Regions from separate parts of the Anaerostipes sp. AF04-45 genome, predicted to be linked through region 2. Evidence: riboswitches for the same ligand, from Rfam matches in the RefSeq annotation. Region 2 holds a riboswitch; each other region holds the start of a gene.

Region 1 (7,869 bases), on a different contig from region 2:
GAAGAAGACAAGGAAAGCTGCGATGCAAGTCCATACAATATTTAATAACTGCTGTACGTCCATATTAATATCCTCCTTTAAGACAAAAAGGGGACAATGCGTGCCTGCCGTTTATGGCCTGGCTGCATTATCCCCTTTGATAATGATGTAAGTATGTTATTGTTTTCATATTTCTGCCGATTAGATTATAAAGCGTCTTTTCCGGTTTCACCGGTACGGATTCTGATTGCTTCTTCCACGGGTGAGATAAAGATCTTGCCGTCTCCGAATTCGCCGGTGCGGACGGTGTTCACGATATCTTTTGTCACCTTTTCAACAACTTCCTCCGGCATTACAGATTCTACTTTGATCTTAGGCAGCAGATTGGAATTCAATTCATTCCCTCTGTATTTCTGTGTAAATCCTTTCTGATTTCCATAGCCCATGATATTGGAGATCATGAGTCCGGATACCTTGTGAGCTTCCAGGATATGCTTTACATCTGTGAGCTTCTCGGGTTTGATGACAACTACAACTTTCTTCATCATAATATAATTCCTCCTCTTTTTTATTTTAAGAAAAAAAGGCATTCCAATCTCTTGATCGGAACGCCTTTGTTCTTGAATGGTTCCCATTATACTCCAGAAGACTCATTTGTCAATAAAAAATCGGTTTGTATAAAAATAAATACAGATGAAAATCATTCTTAATGTGTCTGTAAAACATGGTAGAATAGAAGAATCATCAGGAGCGGAGGAATTTATGAAAATAAAGAATAAATCATTGATGGCAGCCCTCGCGGTGCTTGCCACTTTTTTATGGGGAAGTGCCTTTCCCAGCGTAAAATTGGGCTACGAGATTTTCAAGATACAGGGAGACGATATCGGAAGCAAGCTGCTGTTTGCAGGCATTCGTTTCGCGGCGGCAGGACTCATGGTGCTTGCAGTTTTGGGAGTTCAGACAAGACAGAGGCCACTGCCGAAAAAAGGGGCATTTAAACATCTCTTGACTCTTGGAATTCTTCAGACGACAATCCAGTATTATTTCTTTTATGTGGGACTTGCGCATACCACGGGAGCCAAGGGGTCGATTATCAACTCATTTACAGCATTCTTTCCGGTAGTTTTGGCTCCGTTCTTCTTTAAGAGCGACCGGCTGACGGCGAAGAAAATCATAGGATGTGCCGTCGGACTTTCCGGCATCGTCCTGATCAATCTGAAAGGAGGGAGTCTCGGCGGATTTGCCTGGAATGGAGAAGGATTCATTGTACTGGCAGCACTGTCACAGAGTCTCGCATCCATTTACAGCAAGAAACTGGCACAGACGATGAATGTGATGCTGATCGCCGGATATCAGCTTCTGCTTGGAGGAAGCCTGCTTTTGATTTTTGGATATGCGGGAAACGGAACTTTGACATTCCAAACAAGCGGACTGATCCTGCTTCTTTACATGGCTGTCCTTTCTGCTGTTGCATTCAGCGTCTGGACCTGGCTTTTATCCCATTATCAGGTCAGTTCCATTTCCATCTATAATCTGCTGATTCCGGTGTTCGGAACACTGCTTTCCGGCCTGCTTTTAAAAGAAAACGTCTTTACTGCGGTTAATATCGCATCCATTCTTCTTGTATGCGGAGGAATTGCTGCAGTGAATAAACAGTAGGCAGCATGTTTTTCGGAAAAAGCCATATGAATGTTGTATTCATACGGCTTTTTCATTGTAACAGTTTCTGGGATGAAGTATATTAGAAGAAAGGAATATTACATATTGGGCAAAACAGGTGAAAGCCTGCGGCGCAAAGCTAAAGGGTCTAAGATTTTATTGATTATGACAGCCAGCTGCAGTTTTTATGCATTGCGTTTTTAGGACAGCAATGCATTTTTTATTTAATGATTATATGGGGACATTCACAAATATATTGAGGAGGGGACTAAGTTGAACTTAACAGGATTTAGAAGGATCACAGCTTGTTTCCTTGCCGCAGTCATGGTATTTTCAATGCTGTTTCAGACAGTGAAAATATCTGCGGCGGGAAGCACCGTCAAATCATCAGGCCTTAAGACGGTCTTTCTGACTGGATCAGACGGATATCCGTCTGGAGACGGCAGTACAAAGGAGCAGCCGCTGCATGATATCAATGCGGCATTTCGGGCTGCAGCAGACGGAGGAACGATTGTCATTATTGATTCCTATGTGGATCAAAAGGGGATTACAACGCCTGAGGAGAAAAAACTTACAATCCGGGGAGAACATCCGAGCGTATCTCTGACTCTCCGTTATGGGATAACTCTGGGGAGTGATCTGAAGTTTGACAGGATCAAACTTGAGACTACTTCTGTTGATGAGGAGGCCAGGCGTTTTTATGTCAATGGATATTCGTTGACCCTGACCGATACGGTCCAGTGTTTTGTGAATGAAAATGACAATCAGAAAGCCTATATTTATGCGGGAAGTCCGGACACCACAGAAGTCTCAGGGCGGAGGGCAAGGATTGATGTGGGCGGCGGAAACTTTGCCGGAATATACGGTTATGGGAAAAACGGGGCAAAAGTTTTGGAAGGAACAGAGGTTACGATCAGGGACAATGCCCTGACCGACCGGCTGGACACGGCATCCGTTGTAAATATCTATACAAAACAGAATCTCAGGGAGGCAGCACGGAATATTGACCTGCTGAATATTGCCGCGCCTCTTAACACATATAACCTGTTTCAGGTTAAAAATGTGACTCTTAGCTCTATTCTGACGATGGGCACTAACGGCGGAACCACGCTGGAAGGGAACCTGAATATGAAGGGAGACGCCAATCTGGACATCAGCTCTGATCTTTATGTCAAGGGGACGGTAAATGGCTCGGGAACGATCACTCCATGGTTTAGGGGACAGGTAGTTTCGGAGAGAAAAGATTCAGACGGACGTCTGTCGTTTTCAAACGATGTGAATGCATGGGAGATGCGCACAGAGGAGACGTCATCAGGGAAACGATGGTTTGCCGCGCCAAAAAATAAGGAGAGTGTGTATTTTATTGACGGAACATCGGGGAACGACGGGAATACCGGGGAGTCGGCAGACCAGGCATTTGCATCTGTACAAAAGGCTCTGGAGGCCGCCAAATCCGGGAAACAAAACATATCCTTGATTATCTCGGGAGACACGACAGTCGATGAGCCGCTGGAACTTTCCCTGCCGGGACATACGTTTTCAATTTCCGGTATCGGATCTGCTCCCGCTAAGCTTACGGTCAGCAAGCCTCTGACAATCAGAGAATACACGGAATTCAGCTTTTTGACCATGGACTTTACGGGGCGCGCCGGACAGGACGGCATTGTGATCGACACAGATATGGCTGTATTTGAAGATAATCTTACGATGGAGGGGACTCCGCCTGATATCAGATATATAAAATCTGGAGATGCGGGACAGCAGGTAGATATATTCAGCGGCACTTACGGGAATATAAACGGAGAAAATGAGGAGGCATTCCTTATCCTGCATAACGGATCTATCCAGGGGAAAATCAGCGGCTGGGGCTATATTAATGCGGCACCGGAAGAGTGGAACAATGATGCTGTATTTGTAGGAGGAGGCATTGAGAGCAGCGGCTGGCTGACCATATTAGGAGGAACACAATCTTTCACCGTAGATGGAGATATTAAGGCAGGATCACTGGAGACAGACGGACAGGAGGCAAATCTTCAGATCACCAGCGGAAGCCAGATTACTGTTAAAGATTTTGATCCTCAGGTTTCAATCACAGTTCTTCCAAAACAGGGAATGATATCCGAGGGTATTTATGTGACGGCAGATTCTTTTGTTGGAAATACTGAGATTTCCAGGGTCAGGCTAAAAAATACCAAGGGGTATGTGCTGCCTGTACAAAAAAGCGGCGAAAAATATATCGGAACATTGAAGGAAGCCCCGCAGCTGGATGCGCCCAGAAAGATTACTTGGGATGAAAAAGGATTCGGTGAACTTACGTGGGAAAAAGTTCCCGGGGCATCCAGGTATCTGGTCACAGTTTTCAAAGGAGACGAAGAGATTCTTACAGACGAAGAGAGCAGTACAGAGAGCCTGGATTGTTCCAAAGATTTGAGCAGATATGGAAAAGGCGGGTACAAGGCTGCTGTCCAGGCGGTTTCTGACACTGGCGAGTATTCAGACAGTGATATATCATACAGTGACCTGCTGTCCTATCATGTAAAGGCTTCAAGCATAATTTTGAGTCCAAATGCGAAAGAACTGATTGTTGGAGAAACTTTTCAGCTGAAGGCCCGGGCTCTGCCATTCGATGCAGACTGCGGATATCAGTGGACTTCCTCCGATATTTCTGTGGCAGATGTAGACGATAATGGAAATGTAACGGCAGTATCACCGGGTACGGCAAGTATCACAGCAAAAGCCGACGACGGAAGCGAAGCCGCTTCATCCTGTCAGGTTACAGTAAAGCCAAAACCGGTGGAAAGGATTGTGCTGAGTCAGACAGAGAAGACACTGTATACAGGAGAAAAATTTACTTTAGGGGCAGAGGTACAGCCTCAGGATGCAGCGGATAAGACGGTAAAATGGAGCAGCTCAGATCCAAAGGTTGCCTCAGTAAACAGCGCGGGAAAGGTTACTGCATTATCTCAGGGCCGGGCAGTGGTGACTGCCAAAGCCAATGACGGAAGTGGCATAAAGGCCAGCTGTAACATTATAGTATCTGTCAGATCTTATTCTATTGAATATGTCTTAAACGGCGGCCGAAACCACAGAGATAATCCTTCTGAGTTTTCGAATACGCCGGTGCGTCTGAAAGCTCCGGCAAGGGATGGATATTTATTTGCAGGCTGGTATGCAGACGCAGGGTTTCGATCGAGAGTAGAATCTGTTACACAGAAAAGGGAGTGCAGACTGTATGCCAAATGGCAGAAGATCGCTCTTTCGGCACCGAAGCTGACCTCTATGAAGAATCCGTTGGGACCGACGATGACAGTGGATTATTCTAAGGTTCCCGGTGCCGCGGGCTATGAGATTTCTGTGTCACCGAATACAGGTTTCAGCAAAAGTTCCACGAAGCGATGGGAAACTGCAGCCGGGGGAAAGACACTGACAGGGCTTAAGAAAAATACAGTGTATTATGTCAGAATCAGAGCTTACCGTTGGGATTCTGCGGGCAGGAAAGTGTATGGAACATACAGCAGCAAAACAAAAGGATATACTGTCAAATACCGGCTCAATAAAGGCAAAAACAACAATGCGAATATGATCAGTTACTACAATATAAAAGTGCCGTTGAAAAATCCCTCTCGGAAAGGGTATCGGTTTAAAGGCTGGTACACATCTAAGAAATATAAGAAAAGAATCAAGACCATACCGAAAGGAAAGCGTGCAAATTATACACTTTATGCAAAATGGAAAAAGAAATAATAAAGAGCGGGAGAGGATCAGCTGTCAGGCAGATCCTCTGCGACTACATGATCCAGTGTAAATTGTGAGAGACTTTGTCTGTAAGCCTGTTCTGCACGGGTAAAAACAGAGATGATCTGCTGTTCTTTTTCATGAGCAATCATTTTTTCCTTCGGGAATACTTTATCTACCAGATTTGTAGTGGACAGAAATGGAGCGGTACTCTCAATGGCCTCGAACACATCCAGGAGACTGATGTTTTTCGGGGCCCTTTTTAAAACAAATCCTCCCTTTTTTCCCGCTTCGGAATCGACCAGGCCCGCCACGACCAGCTGGCGCATGATTTTCTTTAAGTATGAGTCTGACAACCCCAGACGTTCGCTGAGAGTATAGCTTTTCACAGGGGCATGGCCTTTGGTATGGGCGATGACCAGCAGAATACAGACGGCCTGCTCCAGGCTTCCTTTGATTTTCATTTTTATAAATCCTCCTTGTTAAACACAATTTTACTTGATATGGAGACGTTTTATCAAGATGTGTTGACAAATAAAAACCGGATGAATATAATACTCTGTATCCGTAGATAAGGAATATCCATGGATATATTATATCTACAAAGTATTCTTTTGTAAACAAAAGGTGTGGGAAGGACATAAAAATGAAGCTGAGAAAGAAGGAAGAAAGATGCTGAAAAAAGAATGGCAGAACATACGGAACAGTAAATGGATGATGCTGGTTTTGACGGCGATCATTCTGATCCCAACCCTGTACACGACGATTTTTCTCGGGTCTATGTGGGACCCGTACGGTGAGACGGAACATCTGCCGGTGGCAGTGGTCAACAATGATAAAGCGGTTTCTTATAACGGCACAAAAATGGAAGTGGGAAAAGAACTGATCAGCAATCTGAAGAAATCGGATGCGATGGATTTTCGTTTTGTCAATGAGGCGGAAGCGGACTCAAAGCTGAGAAGCGGAACATACTATATGGTCATAACGATTCCCGAGAACTTTTCAGAAAATGCTGCTACAGTATTAAATGAACATCCGAAGAAGATGGAACTTGAATACCGGACGAACCCGGGAACAAACTACATTGCGTCTAAGATGGATGAGACGGCCGTCAATACGATCCGCTCCCAGGTGGCAGAACAGGTCACGAAGACTTATACAAAAACCATGTTCCGGCAGATAAAGTCCGCAGGAGCAGGATTTGGGCAGGCCGCCGAAGGCGCAGAGCAGATCGGCAGCGGAGCAAAGAAACTTTCGGCAGGCAGTCAAACCATTACAGACAATTTAAACTCACTGGTCTCCAGCTCTCTGACATTTAAAGACGGAGCAGATTCTCTCCAGATAGGGCTTAAACGCTACACAGACGGCGTGGCTGAGGCGGACCGGGGAGCAAAGAAGCTGGATCAGGGAGCGGGGCAGCTGTCAAAAGGCGCAAAAGCTCTCAAGTCCGGCGCTGATGAGTTAAAAAGCGGAACCGGAACACTGAACAAAGGAGTGGCAGACTATACGAAAGGAGTCGGGGCTGTCTATGCAGGCAGCAGTGAGCTTGAGAAAAACAGCAGTTCATTAAACGGAGGAGTACAGGCGCTATCCGGAGGAATTCAGGCACTGGAGTCAGGAAGCGGAAGTGTCCTCACCGGATTAGAGGCCATGTCCTCTGAACTTGGAAAGTCGCTGACACCCGAAAAACAGCAGCAGACAAAGCAGCTGGCCGCGGGGATGAAACAGGCAGCCGATCAGCTGGACCCTCAGGGGACATCAAAGACCGTAAGCGTACAGACAGAAAAAACGGCGGAGACATTGTCACAGAAGGCTTCGGACCTCTCAGAACACGCAGATGAGCTAAAACAGCAGATTGCAGATTTAAAGGCTTCTTCAGAGTTTCAGAAACTCAGCAGGGAGGAACAGCAGAGTCTACTCTCCGGGCTGGAGAAAAGTGCGGATGCTGTTTCCTCTGATGCGGAGACGATTCAGAATAGGGCACAGAAGGTCAAAAATTCTGCGGCCAGTACACAGTCAGCTGGGACAGATCAGATGAAGAATACTGCATACCTTCTCAGAAACGGTGCGGATGCCATTGGCAGCTTGTCCTCCGGTCTTAGTCAGGTCAAAACAAACCTTGATAAAACGGGTACAAAACCTTCGGATATGGGACTGATTCAGGGCATGCAGACAGTTCACCTGGGAACCGAAAAGCTGAAAACCAGTGTGGATGGAAAAAACGGACTCAAAGAAGGAGTGAATGCATATACAGCCGGAGTAACCCAGGTAAACGGGGGCTTACAGCAGATGGACAGCAAATCAGGACAGCTGAAGACTGGAGCGTCAGAGCTGAACACAGGTGTTGGAAAGATGACAGAAAAGCTGCCTGAGCTGTTTCATGGAATGGCAGATCTGAAAAACGGGACACTGAGTCTCTGCAAAGGAACCGGTCAGCTTAACAAAAACAGCCGGAGTCTTTTAGACGGAAGCGGCAGACTTTCCGACGGGGCAGAA
Region 2 (7,869 bases):
GAATTATCCGTTCGCTCTTATAACTGCCTGAAGAGAGCAGGAATCAATACTGTGGAAGAACTGACCAACAAGACTTCAGAAGATATGATGAAGGTCCGCAACTTAGGACGTAAATCATTGGAAGAAGTTCTTGCGAAATTAAATGAACTTGGATTGGCATTAAATTCAGGGGATGAATAAGAAATCATAAAAAGACCCGCCTAGGCTGAAGGTATGAAGTAAGCATGGCGAAAAATCACAGGAGGTCATTATAATGGCAAAATACAGAAAATTAGGAAGAACATCTTCTCAGAGAAAAGCATTACTGCGTTCACAGGTAACCGATCTTTTATACAGAGGAAAGATCGTTACAACTGAAGCAAAGGCAAAAGAGATCCGCAAGATCGCTGAGAAATTGATCGCAATGGCAGTCAGAGAAAAAGACAACTTTGAGACAGTCACTGTTGACGCTAAAGTAGCAAAGAAAGACAGCGACGGAAAACGTGTCAAAGAAGTTGTTGACGGAAAGAAAGTCACTGTATATGAGACAGTGAAAAAAGAGATCACAAAGGATATGCCTTCCCGTCTTCATGCCAGAAGACAGATGTTAAAGGTATTATATCCGGTAAAAGAAGTTCCGACAGAGCTTGCAGGCAAAAAAGCCAACACAAAGACTGTTGATCTTACAGAAAAGTTATTTAACGAATATGCACCGAAGTATGCCGATAGAAATGGTGGGTATACAAGGATCGTAAAGATCGCACAGCGTAAAGGTGACGGTGCCTTAGAAGTATTGATCGAATTAGTATAATAAGAGCCATATTTTGAAAAAGAAGCAGATTTTATCCTGCTTCTTTTTTTGCCATGAATTTTGGGCCGGAGACGCTTTCTATAAATTCTCAGTACCATCAAATCAAAAACGGATGAAATCGTGTAAATATAATTTCATCCGTTTTTTGAATTGCTTTTTTATAATTCTGTGCGCTTTTTAAGTAGGAAGCTGCCGCAGATCAGGCTTCCGGAAAGGATCAGAAGTAGAGAAGGGAAACTGCGGTGTGTATCGGCTGTATTGGCCGTACTGCCGACGTAGCCCTGTCCTTTGGAATCTGATTTAGAGATTTTTTTATTGGACGCGGTTTTTTGTACAATGTCTTTTTTTCCTATAGCAGTTTTGCTGAGGGAAGTATTCTTTTTATTAGAGGTATTCTTATCTCCTCCGGCAGAAGTTGTATTGACAGCAGATTCTGAGGCTGCAGCAGCCTGGTCCTTATATACAAGGGTATAAACAGAAAACCGGTCGGTCTCGACTGTTACCTTGTCAGGCTCTGTACTTAAATTGTTCAGAGTGTCAGCACTGTAGATTCCGTCGGATTCTTCGTGGATGCGGATCACCTGGAACTGTCTGTTTTCTTTTCGGTATTCTTCCGGGACCTCAAAGGTTAGCCTTAATGGTGAGGCTAAGGTATGGATACTCTCCGGCACATCGTCAATTACCTTCATGAGATTGAGATCCAGGATGACAGCAGGCTGAGTCTGGGTGCGGTGCATTTCCTTCTCTAGGAGTTTGCTGATATCTGTAGGCGGATCAGATACGGGAGAAGAATTCAGGACAATTTCTATACTGCTTCCGGTGTTTATTTTTTCCCGGTCTTCCTGCGTCAGAAAATGGTCTGCATCGCTGTTTTCCAAGGCCACCCCAGGGGCTTCCGGGGGCTGCTGTACGGCGATGGAGCCGGAAGGTGTATTATAAGAAGCAATCTTCCAGAACGCAGAGTCCGCTGTTTCATTGTAGTTTAAAGTTCCGTTTCTCAGTGCAAACCAATTTTGTTCTGCACCGCTGCCATGGAACGTCACTGCAGTTTTTCCGGCTGAAAGTCCTGTAACTTTTAAAAGTGTCGGGACACCGTCAGATTTTGGTTCAAAGGAACTGACTGTAATCGGATGGCTTACTGATAAAGTATCAAAATGAGCAATACCGTCAAAAGTTGATGCGCTGTCTTTTATGATAAGATCAGATCCTGTTTTGCAGGACAGGGAATTTCCCTTGAGCAAAAGGCCTCCCCAGAGAAATTCTGTTTTACTGTTGGTGACGGTCATAGCGGCCTGTGAGGACTCTGTCAGACTCCTGGAACTCTTGTCATCCACTTCACCGACTAAGATGTAGTCGCCGTAGTACATGGTTCCTTCATATTCGCTTCCCTTTACATTTTCGAGGGAAAAAGAAATTTTTCCAGATTTGGCGGAACCTCCGCTGATGGATTCTCCGCCTCCCACAATAGTGCCTACGATTTCACTGTCTTTGTAAAGGGTAGAGCAGGTACCTTTTACATCTGCGCTGGAGCCCTGACCTGAAGCCTGACCGCCGGTGTGAAAAGCAGCGGCTGCCAGATTGCCGAACTGTTCCTGTACCGGAGAGACAGAATTGACTACATTCAGTGTAACAGAACCGTTTACATCAGCAGAACCTCCGCCGGAAGCGGTACCCCCTGCAGTTACATAGCCGTATATACTGGAACAGTTGGTCAGATTGGCAGTGATACTGCCGGAAACATCGGCGCAGGCATGATTACTCGCATCCCCGCCGCCGTGGAAGATCATGACTTCATTTCCGCTTCCTGCAAAGGAAGAGGTGATGGAGCCGCAGCTTGCATGAGCGTTGGCTCCGCTGGCATAACCGCCCGAATATACTTCACGGATGTCTACACTTTTCATTGTACAGGAAACAGAACCAGATACATCTGCGGAGGCTTTACCGTCCCCGTTTGCTGTGGCATAGCCGCCTCCGCGCAGAGAATATGTCCTGCTCGTGACACTTATGTTTACTGAGGCTACATCCGCTGAGGCATTATATGCTCCGGTGGTATACGCATAGCCGCCTCCGTATAGGTTGCCATGGTTGCTGGACGGGACAGAGGGAATGTCAACAGTAACAGATCCGGATACATTGGCACTGGCATTTCCCTTGGATGCATTGGCATATCCTCCTCCATACACTGAAGAAGCATTCACAGTACCTGAGACTTTAATGGAGACATTTCCACTTAGATCCGCATTTCCGGTACCATCGGAAAAACCTCCTCCATATATTCTGGACACCTGTACATTTTGGATGTCAATCGTTACATTTCCTTTTGCGGGTTTATTTTTTCCTCCGCCATAGATTGTAAAACCGCTCGTAACCGATGTGTCAGACAGACGGGAATTACCGGAGGCATCAAAGACATAGGCTTTGCCGTCGGAATCCTTCTTGATCACGATGGAAGTGCCCTGAGCATAGAGTGTACTGCCTTCGATCATGATTTCCTGATCACTTGCAGCAGTTTTTTTCATTTTCACGTCTTTTTCAGATACTCCTTCATTGGAAATTTTGGCTGCAGCTGAGTTTTGGGAATCTGTCGTCTCTTTCTTTGAGGTCTCGGTAACCTCTGGTTCAGGCGCTGCAGTTGTCTGCTGACTTTCGGCTGTCTCTGTCGGCCTGTCAGCAGATGCAGGTTTTTCTTCCTCAGATGCAGCCACATTCTCTGAAGAGGATGCCGCCTGAAGGTCCTTCTTTGCTTCCAGCGGTTCCTCCGCTGCATAACTTAAGTTGCCCAGAGTTGCAAGGCCGAGTGCAAGAAATATTGCGGTTAGCCACGCAGCAGGCTTTTTCAAGCGTTTCATAGTAATCTCCCCCTTATTTGATATGTTGTCATGATACTAAAATAAAAAACTCCGGCGGTATCCTGCCGGAGTCGATTTTATCTTAAAAAATGCAACGTAAGTCAAACTGCATAGAAAATATGCAGTACAAAATCCATCGAGAGGGCTATGAAAGTACAATAGTCCCGTAGGTAAAATGGAGCAACCAGCTGCCGTACCAGTAAATGGTTTAGGCCCTTGGCTTTGCGTCACCGGATTTCCCCGGTTTTGCCAAAATATAAAGACCATTTTAAGCGGTGCTTATTTCTACCCTAAGTATATGGTCTAACAGTAGGAATGTCAATGAATACCTATTGTTTCCAGAGAATTTTATTGATATAATGGAGCATATGTCAAAGGAGAAACCAATGTCAATATTACAGATCAAAGATTTAATTCATCAATATATAACGTATGGGGAGAAGGAAGAGGAAACTCAGACAATAAATGCCGTAAATGGTGTGGATATGTCGGTGGAAAAAGGGGAGTTCATTGCCATTCTTGGACACAACGGCTCCGGCAAATCTTCCCTGGCAAAACATATCAACGGACTGCTGCAGCCCACATCCGGCTCTGTTTGTTTAAAGGGTATGGATACAAGAGACCATGAAAAGCTCCTGAAGATCCGCCAAAGTGCAGGCATTGTATTTCAAAACCCGGACAACCAGATTGTCGGTTCTGTAGTAGAAGAAGATGTAGCCTTCGGCCCGGAAAATATCGGCGTTCCCACAAAAGACATCTGGAGTCGCGTGGCAGGGGCACTGGAGGGCGTCGGGATGACCGCTTACCGCAGTGCAAGCCCCAATCATTTATCCGGCGGACAGAAACAGCGCATAGCCATTGCAGGGATCATGGCTATGGAACCGGAGTGTATTATCTTGGACGAGCCCACCGCGATGCTGGATCCTAAGGGAAGGCAGGATGTTTTGTCCCTGTCCAGGGAACTAAACAAAGAAAAAGAGATCACGATCATTTTAATCACACATGATATGGAAGAGGTACTGTTGGCTGACAAAGTGTTTGTCATGGATCAGGGAAAGGTCGTAATGAGCGGAACGCCAAAGGAAGTGTTTGCCCATGTTAAGGAGCTGAAAGGGTACGGGCTTGAAGTTCCGTTTGCCACAGAGCTTGCTTACGAGCTTAAAAAGGAGGGTATCAGGCTTTCTGATGCGATAACGACAAGGGAAGAACTGGTGGAAGAGTTATGTCAATTAGTTTAGAAAAAGTAAGTTATATATATGAAGATAATTCGGATATAAAGAAGCCCGCGCTGATCGATATAGATTTAGAGATCGGAGAGGGAGAATTTATCGGCATCATCGGACACACGGGATCGGGTAAGTCTACGCTGATCCAGCATCTGAACGGTCTCATGGAACCTACAAAAGGAAGGGTGTATTTTGAGGGAAAGAATATCCACGATGACAATTATGATATCAAGAGCCTCCGGGGAAAGGTCGGCCTGTGTTTTCAGTATCCGGAACACCAGCTGTTTGAGACAACCATACTGGAGGATGTCTGTTTCGGCCCTATGAACTTTGGGGCATCCAAAGAAGAAGCTGTCAAAGCCGCGAAGGAGGCACTCAAAGACGTGGGGATCTCAGAAGAACTGTTCGGAAAGTCGCCGTTTGAACTGTCCGGAGGACAGAAGCGCAGAGTAGCTATCGCAGGCATTCTGGCAATGAAGCCTGAATATTTTATTCTGGATGAACCGACCGCCGGTCTGGACCCTGAGGGAAGGGTACAGCTTTTAGAACTGCTGAAGCGTCTCAATCAGGAACAGGGTATCACGATCATACTTGTATCCCACAGTATGGAAGACATTGCATCCTATGTAGACAGGATGATCGTCATGAACCGTGGGCGGCTGGAATTTGACGGGGATAAGGAAGAGGTGTTTTCCCATCAGGAAGAACTGGAGCAGATGGGACTGTCCGTACCGTTTTTCAGACTCCTGGCCAATGATCTGAAAGAAAAAGGATTTCCTGTTGAGGGAGAGATCCTGACTCTTGAAGATGCCAGGAGGGCAATCCTAAAAACATTAAAGAAGGAACAAACATATGATTAAAGACATCACCATAGGACAATATTACAGATCAGATTCTATTCTTCACCGGCTGGACCCGAGGGTAAAGCTGGTGGGGACATTGATTTTTGTCATAACCTTGTTTTTCTCAAAGTCCCCGCTGACTTATGCGGCTTCTCTGCTGTTTTTGGCTTTGATGATCGGCCTTTCCACTGTACCCCTTTCTTTTATTGTCAGGGGGCTGAAAGCCGTTGGCGTTATTTTGCTTTTTTCCGTTGTCATCAATATTTTCTTCATACCGGGGGAGGCGATCGTACATTTCGGGGTTATCAGGATCACCAAAGAAGGAGTCATCACAGCCGTTTATCTGGGCACAAGGCTGGTGATGCTTGTATTGGGCACTTCCCTTATGACCTTTACGACCACACCCAACGAACTCACAGACGGGCTCGAAAAGTCCCTGGGATTTTTGAAGCTGATCAAAATTCCTGTGCATGAGATTGCGATGATGATGTCGATTGCCCTAAGATTTATCCCGATCCTCACAGAGGAGCTGGACAAGATCATGAAGGCCCAGACTGCAAGGGGAGTGGATTTTAAAAATGGAAGTTTTCTGCACCGGATGAAGAGCATGGTGCCGATCGTAGTGCCGCTGTTTGTGGCGGCGGTAAGGAGAGCCAATGACCTGGCCCTGGCCATGGAATCCAGGTGCTACCACGGAGGGGACGGACGGACGAAGATGAAGCCTCTCAAATACTGCAGAAGAGACCTGCTGGCCTATCTGTTTTTGGCTTTGTTTTTGGCACTGATGATTTACCTGGGATTTTTCTGTCCGATCGGAAGATAGGCGTGAGGTGATCTATGAAACGGATAAAATTAGAAGTGGCATATGACGGGACAAATTACTGCGGCTGGCAGATACAGCCAAAGGATACGACCATAGAAGGGGTTCTCAATGAGAAGCTTGGCAGTCTTCTGGGAGAAGAGATTACGGTGATCGGCTCCAGCCGCACCGACTCCGGGGTGCATGCCCTCGGGAATGTGGCAGTGTTTGACACGGAGACGGAGATTCCGGGTGAAAGGATCGCCAGGGCTCTGAACCAGAGGCTGCCGGATGATATTGTTATACAGTCTTCCAGTGAAGTAAAAGACGATTTCCATCCCAGATATCAGGATACGAGGAAAACTTACGAGTATACGATTTACAATGCAGAATTTGATAACCCGGTCACGGCAAGGCACCATCACTTCGTGTATGTGCCGCTGGATGTGGAGCGTATGCGTACAGCTGCCCGCTGCTTTTTAGGTGAGCATGACTTTTTAAGCTTTTCTACCACAGGGAGTCCTACAAAGACCACGGTGCGCACGATCTATGAGTGCGAAGTGAGGCAGAACGGCCGGTATATTACCATGAGAGTCACGGGAAACGGATTTTTATATAACATGGTGCGGATGATGGCAGGAACTCTGATCTCCATCGGAAGGGGCAGGAGGGATCCGGAGTGGGTCAGGGAACTTTTCCTGCATCCGAAGAGAGGAAAGGCAGGTCCAAATGCTCCGGCAAAAGGACTGACACTCATCAACATACATTACATGGGTGAAGAAAAGGAAGCGGATTAGATGAAGATTATGGGACTGCAAAAGTCAACACTCCTGGATTATCCGGGAAAAGTCGCCTGCACGGTATTTACCGGCGGGTGTAATTTTTTTTGCCCGTTCTGCCACAATGCTGAGCTGATCTCTCCGCGGAAGGAGGAGCCGGGGCTTTTAGAAAAAGATTTGCTGGCCTTTTTAAGGAAGCGGAGAGGAATCCTGGACGGAGTCTGTATTTCCGGAGGAGAACCGCTGCTTCACACCGGACTTTCAGGGCTTATCAGAGAGATGAAGGAACTCGGCTATCTGGTGAAGCTGGATACCAACGGAAGCTTTCCGGAAAGGCTCAAAAGGCTGGTCGGAGAGGGCCTTTTGGACTATGTGGCCATGGACATAAAAAATTCCAAAAAGAAATATGCTGCCACGGCGGGAGTGGAAGCATTTCAGATAGAACCGGTGGAGGAGAGCGTCAGATTCCTCATGGAAGGAAATGTACCGTTTGAGTTTCGTACCACGGTGGTGAGGGAACTTCACAGCGGGGAGGATATCGAAGAGATCGGAGAGTGGATTTCCGGAGATGAACCATATTTCCT
Region 3 (7,869 bases), on a different contig from region 2:
CAAACGGTGCTTCTGTCTCCCTTAAAATATATTCTTCTCCGGGAATAAACTTTCCTGTGACCGCGTGTGCCTCCTCTTCAGATGTCCACTCTTCAACGATCAATTCTGATCCGTCTTCCTGAATCTGAATGATCTGAAGCTCAGCTCCTGCCAGCGCTTTCTTCGTCGCTGCATCCAGCTTGATGACAGAAACTTTTGTAGGTACATTTTCAGCTTCGACAACTACCGGTGTCTCTGCTGCCTGATCGTTAATTCTGAATTCATATTTGGTCTCCGCATCCAGATTGTAGCCTTCCGGCGCTTTTGTTTCCTGGAAATAATAAGTTCCGAGCCTCAGATAGTCAAATCTGATCTGACCCTGTGCATCGGTCTTAAGTCCCTGAGCCACTAACTCTCCGTCTGCCTTGTACAGGCTGAATTCTGCTCCTTCAAGAGTCTGGGCGTCTTCGCTGCTCACCTTTTTAAGGAGAACGGAACCTCGTTTTGCTTCATTTGTAATTGTAAAACCAAAGTTCAGAGTTCCATTTTCATCTAATGAGAAAGTGTAGTCTCTTCCGTCAAACTGAACCTGTACTCTGTCGGATTCTTTCTCCCCGATCACTAGTTTGTGCTCCGCTGCGTCCAGTACATAATCGTTCAGAGCCTTTGTCTCTTTCAGATAATAGGTGTTGCCGTATTTTAATCCTGCATCGAAAGCAATCCTTCCCTTGTTATCTGTTTTCATAACACTTCCAACTTCATTCTTATTATGGTCATAAAGCTGAAATTCAACATTTTCCAAGGGAGCATTATCTTCTGCATCTGTTTTGTTTAAGATAAAACGAATGTTATCACCTGTCAGGCCGCTGTTCATTCCGCTTAATATCAATGGGACACTGCCGCTGGTTACCTTGGTCTCTTTGGCACTCGCATCAAAGGTAACGGTGTTTTTAATATTTCCTGTGGCAGATGTGACATCTGTGATAAATAAGACTTTAAACTGGTGAGTTAAATCCAGTCCATCCGGGAATGTAAACACAATCTTACCTGAAACATCATCATAATCTGAATCCATTCCGGAAATCTCTTTATTGTTTGCCGTCACATCGATCAGCTTTACAGATCCCTCTCTGTAAGTCAGTCCCGGCTGAAGCTGATCTGTAATTTCGGCCTTCTGTTTCGTAATTACCGCATGGTTTTTATTTACATTTACGGTCCACTCTACATAATTTCCTTTTTTATAAGAAGTGGTTTTTTCTACATCTGGCGTATAGCTTACATTTACTTCAGCTTTTGCTGTCAGCTCTGTTTTAAACTCGTCTGCCCGTACACTCACTTCATTGACTGCACTTACCTTTTCTGGTTTTGTCTCAGCCTTTGTCTCATCGGTAACGGTACTCAGTGTCATGTCATTTTTGTCTGTCGGAAGCATTTGTTCCGGGAAGTAAATAATGATACTATCACCGCTGACCTCATAGTAAGGCTGATCTGCACTCTTCTCTGTCCCAAGAACTTTATCTCCGTATTTAAGGCTTCCCTCTACGAGTCTGTGGCCTTCCGGAAGCTTCTCTGTGACAACCATGTTATGAATGTAAATGCCCTTTGACCTGAGCCAGATCGTCCAGTTGAATTCATCTTTGCTGCTGTTATAACTTCCCTTCTTGGAAACGAAAGTCTGGATATTTACAGAACCTGTTCCCGTAATATCCTGTTTGTTACCATCCCATTCGAGAAACACATGGTTTTTAAAAGAAACAGCCGGTGAGTTCCCATTTGCATTCTGAGTGAACTGAAGGGCTCCGCCCTTAATCCTTGTTGTATATGTGATCGTGCATTTGTTTTTTCCAAGATCCTTTATAGTAAAAATTAATTCGTTTCCATTTACCTGCACATTTTTTTCATTCTTGCCCTTATAATTAGCATTAAAAGATCCGGCAATGTATTCAAGCCCTTCCGGAAGCACATCTTTAAACTGAATGTCTCCATTCACTGTTTTGGTTGGATTGTTATTGACAGTGACTGTCCATTTTATGGTATTGTCATCTTCAACTCTTGCAAAGGCTCCTGACTTTGTAAGTCCCAGCTTTCCTTTCTGATATCCGCTTCCCCAGCTGGAATCCTCATAATCAGAAATGCTTACATGGTTTCCAACCGTCATGACTGCAGTATTTCTTACACTTCCTTTTTTTACAGCCGCCTCGGTATCCAGCCAGATCTTATAATTGACATAGACAAAGTTATTGTTGTACTTTGGATCAAGTGTTACTTTAAATTCTCGTGTTGCCGTATCATACGTATATTCATTTTCACCCGGTGTACTTCCTGCTGCCTTTGTAAGTTTCACTGCATTGCCGCTGCCATATTTCACTGTGAGCTGTCCTTCTGTCTCCATCAGTGAGGTTCCTTCTGGAAGCTTATCTGTAAATGTAACCGGCAGTTCTCTGCCCGCTGTATCGTACCAACCTTTCAGCTGAAAGCCAAGATACGGCTTCTTTGCATCGTCATCATATCCTATATTATTGGATGCATTTTTATCTTTCCAAAATGCATATCTTACCACCCGGACTGAAGCATCGGCTGAAGCTTCACCTTTACTGTCCCCTGTCTTAATTGTTACAGTATTAGCTGCAATGGCAGACATATCTTTTGCACCATTGGGCTTATAATCTGATTCAAAAAATTCATCCGTAAGCTTTGTTTTGTAAGTTAATGTATGGGAACCATTGCTGATCTTTCCGAACTTATAGTTCCATCCATTGTCAGTTAGTTCCGGATCGGCAGTTTTTGTTCCGTCTAACTCCACGGAACCTTTTACAAAGACTTGTTTTTTATCAAACGTATCTATCAGGGTGTATCCTTCCAGATTATTGTCTCCCTTATCCGGTGTGGCAATGACCGTCCATGTGATGGTCTGGTCTTCTCTGTTCAGCGTTCCCTTTTTCGCTACTTCAGGGCTTTTCTTTTCCACTTCCGGTTTAAAGTCAGTCTGATACTCCTGCCCGAATCCCTCAAGTTGTCCCAGATCGAAAATAATTGTCTCTTCTTTTAACTGATCTGCGTCCACGCTGCAGCTAATCTCCATGAACCCTTCAATATTAGATTGAGTCAGCGTTTTTGGAAATTTTACTGTGATGGTTGCATTGTTGTTTACGGTCCAGTTCGGAACTTCCTCTACAGCGCCTGCCTGTTGCTTATTTAATTTCTGCGCAGCGCCGCTGAGACCATCTAACTGGAACACGTTCGGCATTTTCAGAATATAAGTGGATCCTCCCTGAATGGTTTCCTTATTCGGAATTTTGAACTCATATCTGATGATCACATTGCTGTCTTTTGTGACAGGATGAGACTCCGTGAACGGATTTCCTAAATGGTCTGTAAATGCAAATTTAGTTAAGTATTTGGTGAAATCGCCGTTTGTCACCACAGGATCTGATCCCTGTTTTACGGACTTTACGGCTGTTTTTTTCTGAATTGCTGTGACAGATGCAGTGCTCTCGGCCTTTGCGGCTTCTGTATTACTCTCTGTTGCGGCCTTTTGCTCTGTTGTGACAGATTCTGTGGCCATTGCAGCTGTTTCCTCAGTTGCTAAAGAAGCCTCTGTTGTAGAAGTGATCTGTTCTGATGCAGTTTCTGTTTCCGCCTCCTGTGCATGGACATTGGTGAACGCACCATTCCCTGCGATAAATGATATCGTCAGCACAAAAGCCGCAAGAACTGCAAGACTTTTTCTTACCTTTTTACTCATTTTCATACCCCCATTTATTATTTGAAACAAAAAAGACTGAGTATCCAACGGATTCTCAATCTACACATAAATAATAATTTATGAGGCAGCTGGCTGGCACGATCATACTCCCTATACGATATAGCCCCTTTAGCTTTGCGTCACTGCCTTTCGGCAGCTTTGCCTATTTATTTTACTCTTTCTAAACCTATATTCTCATCATATACAAATTGTCTCTAAAAATCAAGTGCTTTTCTGAAATTTCTCGATGATCTTTGCAAAGAGAATTCCTACGATCGTGGAACAAAAGGTTGCAACAATGGCCGGCGCAACAATCGCGGTCGGATTCACACTTCCGTACTGGCTTCGGAATACGATGATGTTGACCGGAATCAGCTGTAAAGATGAAATGTTAAGAATCAGAAACATACACATTTCCCTGGTGGCGACACCTTTGTGCGGATTGATCCTGTCAAGGGCCTTCATTGCCTTGATCCCTGACGGTGTTGCGGCCCATCCAAGTCCCAGAAGATTAGCCACGATATTCGTGCTGATGTATTCCTTTGCCTCCTTATCCCTCAACCTCGGAAACAGAAGCTTTAAAAAGGGCGCTATGAGTCTCTCAAGCTTTTTTACAAGGCCTAAGGAGACTGCAACGTTCATAATCCCGGACCATACCCCCACGACCCCGAACATCAGGATACAGAGTTGTACAGCTTCCTTAGAAGAATCCAGAATCGTGTCTGATACGGCATTCAGATTACCGTTTATACTTCCTATTAATATACCTGCTAAGATTAAAATACTCCATATATAATTGATCAAAGAAAAACTCCTTTTTCGTTCTTAGTGTATCCTATTCTTTTCCCCATAAGAATATGCTTCAAAGCCCGGATTTGACAAGCTTTGTGAGGTATGATATTGTTAGGTATAGTAGTTTACTAATTTGCAAGGAGGGAAGCGAATATGAAGAGTACAGGTATTGTAAGAAAGCTTGATGAGCTGGGACGTATTACTTTACCAATTGAGTTAAGACGTAATCTGGATGTGAATGAGAGGGATCCCCTTGAGATCTTCGTTGACGAAGATACGATCATATTGAAAAAGTACAATCCAGCAGACATCTTTACTGGCGAAATGGATGATCTCGTTGAGTACAAAGGCAAGAAAGTGTCAAAAAGTTCTATCATTGAATTGGCGAAACTTGCTGGTTTAAATGTTGCAGAATAAAGCAGTGGGATATAGTGAAAGGACATATGCTGGATGATATGTCCTTTTTTTGATGTTATTTTATTTCTTATACCGGAGAAGCTCCTGATAAATATCTCTTTTTCCTACTCCGCGGTCTTTGGCCACCAGTTTCATAGCCTCTTTTTGTGAGAGGCCTTTCCCTAAATAGCGTTCCATATGCTCCATCAAATCGAGTTCCTGAAACTGCTCCTGGCTCTCCTTTTTCAGTTCCTCCAATGTTCTTCCCTGAATGATCAGAACACACTCACCCTTTGCCGGATGTTCGGTATAATAGGAGATGACCTCTTCCATCTCAGAAACAAATACCGTTTCATGCTTCTTTGTCAGTTCCCTGCAGACCGTCATTTTCCTATTCCCCATCGTGCTGTAAAGTTCCTCCAAAGTCTTTAACAGCCTGTGGGGAGCCTCATACAAAATAATCGTCCGTGTTTCATCCTTCAGCTGTTCTAAGATCATGGCGCGCTCTTTTTTATCTGGCGGCAGAAATGCTTCAAAACAGAATCTTCTGGTTGGCTGCCCTGAAATAATCAGTCCATTGATCAGGGCACATGCACCCGGCAGGGACGTTACCTGAATGCCGTTTTCATGACACTGTCTCACCAGTTCTTCTCCCGGATCTGAAATGCCCGGTGTTCCTGCATCCGTAATCAGTGCAATGTTTTTTCCATCCTCCAGAAGCTTTACAAGATAACGGGCTTTTTCTACACGGTTGTACTCGTGATAGCTCGTCATCTTTGTCTTAATATCAAAGTGATTTAAAAGCTTAATGCTGTGCCGTGTGTCTTCCGCAGCGATCAAATCTACAGCTTTTAACGTTTCCAGTGTCCGGAATGTAATGTCCTCCAGATTGCCGATAGGCGTTGCACATAAATATAATTTCCCTGCCATTTAAACCTCCTCTGGTTTCCATCCATAAATTTTATAAATTTCTTCCGTATACTGTCCGGGCTTTTCATAGATGATCAAAGGCGGTTCGACCTTCATCCTGGACTTCCCTCCTTTTACTGCTTCCAGCAAAAAAATATTGGATTCTTTTTCCCTGTAAGGATAAACAAACCGGATTCTTTTGGGCTCCAGTCCGTCATTGCTCAAACAGTTAAGGATCTCAGAAAGACGATAGCTTCTGTGAACCAAAAACAAACTTCCGCTGTGTTTTAAAAGGACTCTGGCAGCATCGGAAATATCCCGGAATCTGCACAGGATCTCATGTCTTGCAATGGCTTTCGCATCATTTGAATTCCTGAAGCCATGATCATGCACCAAATAAGGCGGATTTGAAGTAATGACATCAAAGCTGTCATGTGAAAAAATCGCAGAAGCCTTCGTAATATCACCTTCTACGATCTCTATCTTTTCTTCCAGCCCGTTTAATGCAGCACTTCTTGCTGCCATCTCGGCCATCTCACTCTGGATTTCCAGCCCGGTAAAATGTCTTCCGGGCGTCTTGGCTTCCATGAGGATCGGAAGAATCCCAGTTCCTGTGCCAAGATCCAGCACATTACCGTTTTTCTTCACTTTGACAAAAGAGGACAGTAGAACCGCGTCCATTCCAAAACAGAAACCGTCTTTTTTCTGGATGATCTGATATCCCTTTATACCCAGATCATCCAATCGCTCTCCGTCTCCAAGTTTAGCTCTCATGATTCTTGTGGCTGCCCTTTCCCCGTCTTTTTCTCGCATTTTTCGGATGATAATTCAAATCATCCAGCTTGTACTCCACGATTTCCTTATCGCCGTTGTCATCTTCTACGATCAGCTTCACATTTTGTCTGAGTATATTGACCCGCTGCACTTCGCCAGTGCGGCCGTCCGATGTTTTCACTGCATCTCCGATGTTCGGCAGTTTCTTGTTCAGGTATTCGTATGTCTCCTGCTCATTTTTCAGACAGCACATCAGTCGCCCGCAGACCCCTGAAATCTTAGTGGGATTCAGAGACAGGCTCTGTTCCTTTGCCATCTTAATGGAGACCGGAATGAATTCCGACAGATAAGAACTGCAGCACAGTGCCCGTCCGCAGATTCCAATCCCGCCGAGCATCTTTGCCTCATCTCTCACACCGATCTGGCGCAGTTCGATTCTTGTTCTGAAAATAGATGCCAGGTCTTTCACCAATTCACGAAAATCCACACGGCCGTCCGCGGTAAAGTAAAACAGGACTTTATTGTTGTCAAACGTATACTCGGTAGCTACCAGTTTCATCTCCAGTTTGTGCTCCCGGATCTTCTGTGAACAGATAGAGAAAGCTTCCTTCTCTTTCTTCAGATTTTCCAGTGCTGCATCTTTATCTTCTCTGGTTGCAATCCGAAGAACCGGTTTTAACTCGTCAGAGACGGCTTCCTTGTCCACTTTCTTTTTGTCCGTTACAACTCTGCCGTATTCCACGCCGCGGGCAGTTTCCACAATCACATGGTCTCCCTGTTTTATGTCAAACTTTTTTGGATCAAAAAAATATACTTTCCCGGCAGTACGGAACCGCACTCCAACTACTTCTACCATACCTTTCCATTCTCCTTCATCGTTAGAAGCAACATTTCCATCGTCACTTCAAAATTCACGTTCGCATTCAAGCGTACTCTGGCCTTCTGAATCTCGTCCATGATGTGGGTAAGTCCTTCAAATGTAATATATATTTCCTGCTCTTTGAGCTGGCGGTACTTGTCCTTGAAAATCAGAAGATTCACAGATCCCGTTGTCTTGAGGATCAGCATATCCCTGTACCAGTCTGTCATAATATCAAGAAAATCATAAATCTGTTCTTTATATTTTGTCAATGTCTTTAAATAAGAAATCATCTCATGAAGTTCAATATGATGTATATAACCAAGCATTCCCAACGCTTCATTCAGCATCTCGTGGAACTCTTTAGTCTCAGCCACATGGACAGCCTTTCCAAGGTTACCCAGTGAGAATGATA

What was found. A riboswitch is a leader RNA that binds a small molecule or an ion and turns the genes downstream of it on or off. The one in region 2 is predicted to bind cyclic di-GMP.
Region 1: linked by a shared signal. The riboswitch ahead of DWV34_RS00065 (Ig-like domain-containing protein) and the one ahead of DWV34_RS05055 (hypothetical protein) in region 2 are both predicted to bind cyclic di-GMP.
Region 3: linked by a shared signal. The riboswitch ahead of DWV34_RS15385 (MSCRAMM family protein) and the one ahead of DWV34_RS05055 (hypothetical protein) in region 2 are both predicted to bind cyclic di-GMP.

What each region holds. Positions count from the first base shown of each region.
Region 1 is NZ_QTXQ01000001.1:13,676-21,544, reverse strand. It holds gene DWV34_RS00080 (ammonium transporter) at 1-63, opposite strand, end outside; gene DWV34_RS00075 (P-II family nitrogen regulator) at 186-524, opposite strand; gene DWV34_RS00070 (DMT family transporter) at 742-1,638, shown strand; cyclic di-GMP riboswitch class I at 1,737-1,822, shown strand; gene DWV34_RS00065 (Ig-like domain-containing protein) at 1,912-5,382, shown strand; gene DWV34_RS00060 (Rrf2 family transcriptional regulator) at 5,400-5,837, opposite strand; gene DWV34_RS00055 (YhgE/Pip domain-containing protein) at 6,046-7,869, shown strand, end outside.
Region 2 is NZ_QTXQ01000003.1:4,228-12,096, reverse strand. It holds gene DWV34_RS05065 (DNA-directed RNA polymerase subunit alpha) at 1-180, shown strand, start outside; gene DWV34_RS05060 (bL17 family ribosomal protein) at 254-790, shown strand; gene DWV34_RS05055 (hypothetical protein) at 949-3,639, opposite strand; cyclic di-GMP riboswitch class I at 3,816-3,900, opposite strand; gene DWV34_RS05050 (energy-coupling factor transporter ATPase) at 4,026-4,877, shown strand; gene DWV34_RS05045 (energy-coupling factor transporter ATPase) at 4,862-5,725, shown strand; gene DWV34_RS05040 (energy-coupling factor transporter transmembrane component T family protein) at 5,718-6,530, shown strand; gene truA (tRNA pseudouridine(38-40) synthase TruA) at 6,545-7,303, shown strand; gene DWV34_RS05030 (anaerobic ribonucleoside-triphosphate reductase activating protein) at 7,304-7,869, shown strand, end outside.
Region 3 is NZ_QTXQ01000014.1:3,651-11,519, reverse strand. It holds gene DWV34_RS15385 (MSCRAMM family protein) at 1-3,724, opposite strand, end outside; cyclic di-GMP riboswitch class I at 3,806-3,898, opposite strand; gene DWV34_RS15380 (hypothetical protein) at 3,947-4,528, opposite strand; gene DWV34_RS15375 (AbrB/MazE/SpoVT family DNA-binding domain-containing protein) at 4,670-4,933, shown strand; gene rsmI (16S rRNA (cytidine(1402)-2'-O)-methyltransferase) at 4,994-5,842, opposite strand; gene DWV34_RS15365 (tRNA1(Val) (adenine(37)-N6)-methyltransferase) at 5,843-6,595, opposite strand; gene DWV34_RS15360 (PSP1 domain-containing protein) at 6,585-7,451, opposite strand; gene holB (DNA polymerase III subunit delta') at 7,445-7,869, opposite strand, start outside.